Regions from separate parts of the Streptomyces sp. NPDC093089 genome, predicted to be linked through region 2. Evidence: riboswitches for the same ligand, from Rfam matches in the RefSeq annotation. Region 2 holds a riboswitch; the other holds the start of a gene.
What was found. A riboswitch is a leader RNA that binds a small molecule or an ion and turns the genes downstream of it on or off. The one in region 2 is predicted to bind thiamine pyrophosphate.
Positions count from the first base shown of each region.

Region 1: another riboswitch for thiamine pyrophosphate. It lies ahead of thiO (glycine oxidase ThiO); the one in region 2 lies ahead of thiC (phosphomethylpyrimidine synthase ThiC).

Region 1 is NZ_JBIVPA010000005.1:177,439-180,621, reverse strand. It holds gene ACIQFX_RS13545 (NAD(P)/FAD-dependent oxidoreductase) at 1-1,105, opposite strand, end outside; TPP riboswitch at 1,239-1,351, shown strand; gene thiO (glycine oxidase ThiO) at 1,349-2,542, shown strand; gene thiS (sulfur carrier protein ThiS) at 2,539-2,751, shown strand; gene ACIQFX_RS13530 (thiazole synthase) at 2,757-3,183, shown strand, end outside.
Region 2 is NZ_JBIVPA010000001.1:517,167-520,349, reverse strand. It holds gene thiC (phosphomethylpyrimidine synthase ThiC) at 1-1,167, opposite strand, end outside; TPP riboswitch at 1,161-1,296, opposite strand; gene ACIQFX_RS02480 (YibE/F family protein) at 1,334-2,839, shown strand; gene ACIQFX_RS02475 (SsgA family sporulation/cell division regulator) at 2,885-3,183, opposite strand, start outside.

The sequences.
Region 1 (3,183 bases), on a different contig from region 2:
GGGTGGCGCTCTCGATGAGCTTGCGGCCCTGGGCCAGGTCGCGGGGGCGGCCGACGGCGAGGAGGGCGACCGGAACGCCGTCCCGCAGCCAGAGCACGGACCAGGCCTCGTCGGCCGGGTCGCCGCGCCACAGCAGTTCGTCGGCGCCCGTGTGGTGTCCCGCGTACTGGACGAAGCGGCCGAACTGCTCGGACCAGAAGTACGGCACGGGGTCGTACGGCCCGGAGTCGGCTCCGGTGATCGCGGCGGCGACCGTGCGGGGGCCCTGGAGCGCGTTGTCCCAGTGGTGGACGAGGAGCCGCTCGCCGTAGCGGGCGGAGGGGAAGGAGGCGCAGTCGCCGACGGCGTACACGTCGGGCAGGGAGGTGCGCAGCCGGTCGTCGGCGGTGACGGCGCCGCTCGGGTCGAGGGCGACGCCGGAGCCGGCGAGCCAGCCGGTGGCGGGGCGGGCGCCGATGCCGACGACGACGGCGTCGGCGGGCAGGGCGCGGCCGTCGGCGAGGACGACCCGGCCTGGTTCGACGGTGTCCACGCGCGCGTGGGTGAGGAGTTCGGCGCCGCTGCCCGCGTACCACTGGGCCATCGGGGCGGCGACCTCGGCGGGGAGGGCGCCGGTGAGGGGGAGGTCGGCGGCCTCGACGACGGTGACGGCGCAGCCGGCCTCGCGCGCGGCGGTGGCGAACTCGGCGCCGATCCACCCGGCGCCGACGACCACGACGGCGTGCCGCCGTTCCAGGACGGGGCCGAGGCGCACGGCGTCGTCGAGGGTGCGCAGCAGATGGACGCCGGGGACGCCCTCGGCGCCGGGCAGGGTGATCGGGTGCGCGCCGGTGGCGAGGACCAGGGTGTCGTATCCGACGGGTCCCGCCTCGGTGTCGATCTCGTGGTCGGCGGCGCGCAGGCCGGTGACGTCGAGGCCGAGGCGGAGTTCGATCCCGAGGTCCTCGAAGTCGATGTCGAAGGCGGAGTCCTCGGCCTTTCCGAGGAGGATGGCCTTGGACAGCGGGGGCCGGTCGTAGGGCTGGTGGGGTTCGGCCCCGATGAGGGTCACGGGGCCGGTGAAGCCCTGCTCCCGCAGGGCGACGGCGGTCTGGACGCCCGCCATCCCCGCACCCACGATCACCACGCGCTGCTGGGCCTGCTTCTGCTCGCTCACCCGACCACCTTACGTATCTGACGGATCATCAGGAAGGGTGGGGTCTGTGACGCCTCCACCGCGGAAGCTAGTGTGGCGGGCGTAAAGCACTCGCGGGAGCCCGGACGACCGGGCTGAGAGGGAGGCTGGACCGGCCTCCGACCGTACGAACCTGATCCGGGTCATGCCGGCGAAGGGAGGGGCTGGACGCCCATGCGTTCTTCCGATGTCCTCAGCGACGACGGCGCATCCGATTCCGGATCCGACGTCCTCGTGATCGGGGGCGGCATCATCGGCCTGGTCACGGCCTGGCGGGCCGCGCAGCGCGGACTGCGCACCGCCGTCGTCGACCCGGACCCGGGCGGCGGCGCCGCACGGGTCGCGGCCGGCATGCTCGCCGCCGTCACCGAACTCCACTACGGCGAGGAGACCCTGCTCGGTCTCAACCTCGCCTCCGCCGCGCGCTATCCCGCGTTCGTCGCCGAACTGGAGGAGTGCACCGGCCACGACGTCGGCCACCGCTCCTGCGGCACCCTCGCCGTCGCCCTCGACGCCGACGACCGGGCCCACCTGCGCGAACTGCACGCCCTCCAGACCCGCTGCGGGCTCAGCTCCGAGTGGCTCAGCGGGCGCGAGTGCCGCCGCCTCGAACCGATGCTCGCCCCCGGGGTGCGCGGCGGTCTGCGGGTGGACGGCGACCACCAGGTCGACCCCCGCCGGCTCGCCGCCGCGCTCCTCGTCGCCTGCGAGCGGGCCGGGGTGGTCTTCCACCGCGCCCTCGCCGAACGGCTGACGGTGGTACGGGACCGGGCCCGCGGCGCCGTGCTCGCCGGCGGCGGCGAACTGACCGCCGACCAGGTCGTCCTCGCCGCGGGCAGCCTGAGCGGGCGGCTCGCCGGCGTGCCGGACGAGGTGCTGCCGCCCGTGCGCCCGGTCAAGGGCCAGGTGCTGCGGCTGCGCGTGCCCGCCGCGTACGCCCCCTTCCTCTCCCGGACCGTCCGGGCCGTCGTCCGCGGCAGCCACGTCTACCTGGTGCCCCGCGAGAACGGCGAACTGGTCGTCGGCGCCACCAGCGAGGAGCTCGGCTGGGACACCACGGTCACGGCCGGCGGAGTGTACGAACTGCTGCGCGACGCCCACGAGCTCGTCCCCGGGATCACCGAACTGCCGCTCACCGAGACCCTGGCCGGCCTGCGCCCCGCCTCTCCGGACAACGCGCCGATGCTCGGCCCCACCACCCTGCCCGGCCTGCACCTGGCCACCGGCCACTACCGCAACGGGGTGCTGCTCACTCCCGTCACCGGCGACGTCATGGCCGAGGCACTCACCACCGGCGTCCTCCCCGACGAGGCGCGCCCCTTCACACCCCGCCGATTCTCCCCCGTACGTCTGGAGCAGTCCGTATGAGCCTGTCCCTGTCCGTATCCGTGAACGGAGAACCCCGCGAGCTCTCCGGCCCCGTCTCCCTGGACACCCTCGTGGCCACCCTGACCACGGCCCGCTCCGGGGTCGCCGCCGCCCTCAACGAGACGGTCGTGCCGCGCGGCGAATGGGCCGCGACCCTGCTCGGCGACGGCGACCGGATCGAAGTCATCACCGCGGTGCAGGGAGGCTGAACGCGATGTCCGACGACACCTTCCTGCTCGGCGGCACGGAGTTCTCCTCCCGCCTCATCATGGGCACCGGCGGCGCGCCCAGCCTCGACGTCCTGGAACGCTCCCTGGTCGCCAGCGGTACGGAGCTCACGACGGTCGCCATGCGGCGCCTCGACCCGACCGTCCAGGGCTCGGTCCTCTCCGTGCTCGAACGGCTCGGCATCCGGGTCCTGCCCAACACGGCGGGCTGCTTCACGGCCGGCGAGGCGGTCCTGACGGCCCGGCTCGCCCGGGAGGCGCTCGGCACCGACTGGATCAAGCTGGAGGTCGTCGCCGACGAGCGGACCCTCCTGCCGGACGCGGTCGAGCTCCTCGACGCGGCGGAGACCCTCGTCGACGACGGCTTCACCGTCCTGCCCTACACCAACGACGACCCCGTCCTCGCCCGGAAGC
Region 2 (3,183 bases):
GTTGTGCCGCTTGGCGATCGTGTTCAGCTCGCCGAGCGTGCGCAGCTCGGCGAACTGCGCCTCGTCGTTGGCGTCCGCGATCGAGCCGGGGCGCAGGCCGTCGCCGAGCGAGTAGGTGACGTCGTACGCCGCCAGGATCTCGCAGAGCTCCTCGAAGTTCGTGTAGAGGAAGTTCTCCTTGTGGTGCGCGAGACACCAGGCGGCCATGATCGAGCCGCCGCGCGAGACGATGCCGGTCTTGCGGCGCGCGGTGAGGGGCACGTACGGCAGGAGCACGCCGGCGTGCACCGTCATGTAGTCGACGCCCTGCTCGGCCTGCTCGATGACCGTGTCCTTGTAGATCTCCCAGGTCAGGTCCTCGGCCCTGCCGTCGACCTTCTCCAGGGCCTGGTAGAGCGGCACGGTGCCGATCGGGACGGGGGAGTTGCGCAGCACCCACTCGCGGGTGGTGTGGATGTTGCGGCCGGTCGACAGGTCCATGACCGTGTCGGCGCCCCACTTGGTCGCCCAGGTCATCTTCTCCACCTCCTCCTCGATGGACGAGGTGACGGCGGAGTTGCCGATGTTGGCGTTGACCTTCACCAGGAACTTCTTGCCGATGATCATCGGCTCGATCTCCGGGTGGTTCACGTTCGCCGGGAGCACGGCCCGGCCCGCGGCGATCTCCTCCCGCACGACCTCGGGGGAGACGTTCTCGCGGATCGCGACGTACTCCATCTCCGGGGTGATCTCCCCCCGGCGGGCGTACGCCAGCTGCGTCACCGCCTGGCCGTCGCGGCCCCGGCGCGGCAGGCGCGGCCGGCCCGGGAAGACGGCGTCGAGGTTCTTCAGCCCGCCGCCGCGCGGCGAGGTGTGCTTGATGCCGTCGTCCTCGGGACGGGCCGGGCGGCCCGCGTACTCCTCGGTGTCACCGCGCGAGATGATCCAGTTCTCGCGCAGCGGCGCGAGGCCGCGACGGACGTCGGTGTCGATGGTGGGGTCGGTGTACGGGCCGGACGTGTCGTACAGCGTCACGTCCTTGCCGTTGGTGAGGTGCACCTGACGGACCGGCACCCGGAGGTCGGGGCGCGAACCCTGGAGGTACCCCTTGTGCCAGCCCGGCGTGCGCTCCTGTCCTTCGGACAGGTTCTGCTCGGAGGCAGGCGTGCGTGCGTCCTGAATGGTCATGAGACCTGATCTCCCTACGCCGGCATTACCCGGTAACAGGTTCGGCGGTCGGCGCAGCCTCTTCCCGTACGTGAGTACGGTGATCAGCGCCCTCTCAGCCCGGTGCTCCGAGCTCCCGCGTGTGCAAAGGTGCCACCACGCTAGCGTCACCCTGGCGTGCTGAACAGTGGGCCCCCGTCGTTCTTGCGATGATCGGCCGGTGACTTCCCCCCATCAGACCCCCGAGTCGCACGACCCCGCGCACAATCCCGGCCACGACCCCGCGCACGATCCCGGCCACGGCCCGGGGCACGACCCCGGCCCTCCCCACGAGCACGGCCACGGTCCGGCCCACGGGCACGGACGCTCCCACGGACACGGCTCCGGGCACTCCCACGGGCACAGCCACGGCCACGGCCCCGCAGCCCCCGTCTCGCGGCATCTGCGCAAGGTCATCGCCGCCGTCCTGATCCCCTTCGCCACCGCCGTCGTCGTCGGGCTCGTGGTGCTGTGGCCCGGCGGGACTCCGGCGCACGAGCGCACCGGCGTCGGTTTCGACCGGCAGACCGAGCAGGGTGAGGTCGTCTCCGTCGAGCAGGTCGACTGCAAGAGCGTGAACGCCGCCCAGGTCCCGCCGACCGGGGACACCTCCACCCCGGAGGGCCGCGAGGCGGTCGCCGCGCAGCAGGGGGAGTGCGAGAAGGCGACGATCGAGGTCACCAGCGGCCCGGAGAAGGGGCGCACGTTCACCGAGATCGTGCAGCCCGACGCCCCGCGTCAACTGCACGAGGGACAGGGCGTGGTGGTGGCCTACGCCCCCGACGCCCCGCGCGACCTGCAGTACTCGGTGACGGACGTGAACCGGAAGGTGCCGCTGGCGGTGCTCGCCGGCATCTTCGCGCTCGCGGTCGTGATCGTCGGCCGGATGAAGGGCGTGATGGCGCTCGTCGCGCTCGCCATGAGTTTCCTGGTCCTGACGTTCTTCATCCTGCCGGCGATCCTGCAGGGATCGAATCCGCTGGTCGTGGCGGTGGTCGGGTCGAGCGCGATCATGCTGATCGCGCTCTACACGTGCCACGGCCTGTCGGCCCGCACCTCGGTCGCGGTGCTCGGCACGCTGATCTCACTGCTGCTGATCGGTCTGCTCGGATCGGTCTTCATCGACTGGGCCTCGCTGAGCGGCAACACCGACGACAGCACCGGTCTGATCCACGGCCTGTACCCGGAGATCGACATGTCCGGCCTGCTGCTCGCCGGGGTCATCATCGGTTCGCTCGGCGTGCTCGACGACGTGACGGTGACCCAGACCTCGTCGGTCTGGGAGCTGCACCAGGCCGATCCGGGCATGGGGCCGCGCGCGCTGTACCGGGCCGGCATCCGGATCGGCCGCGACCACATCGCCTCGGTCGTGAACACCCTGGTGCTGGCCTACGCGGGTGCCGCCCTCCCGCTGCTGCTGCTCTTCTCCATCGCGCAGAGCAGCATGGGGACGGTGGCCAACAGCGAGCTGGTCGCCGAGGAGATCGTCCGGACACTGGTCGGGTCGATCGGTCTGGTCGCCGCCGTTCCGGTCACCACGGCCCTGGCGGCTCTCGTGGTCTCGGCCGACCGCACGGACGCCGACGGCCTTCCGGTCACCGGTGGCCGGAAGGCCACGGCGGTACGGGGCGGACGACGCCGTCGCGCCAAGTGAGGCAGGACCCGCCGGGGCCTGTCCGAGCCTGATCGGCAGGCCCCTCTAGGCGGGTCCGGCGTTCTCCTCGGCCAGGATGCGGCCGAGCGCGGCCTCCAGGTTGTCCTCGAAGTCGCCGAGGGTGCATTCCTGGCCGAGCGGCACGAGCTTGTCGGTGCGGTCGAGGAACGCGACCAGCGGCGGTGCGCTGGCCCGGAACAGGGCGCGGTCGCCGCCGACCTGGAGTCGGATGGAGACGTCCGACAGCCCCTCGGGCTCGGTGGGCGCGATGTGCACGTCGCCGTCACCGCTCGGCCGGTTGATCCCGTCGAGCAGCAGTTCCCTGCCGAACGCCCACGTCACGG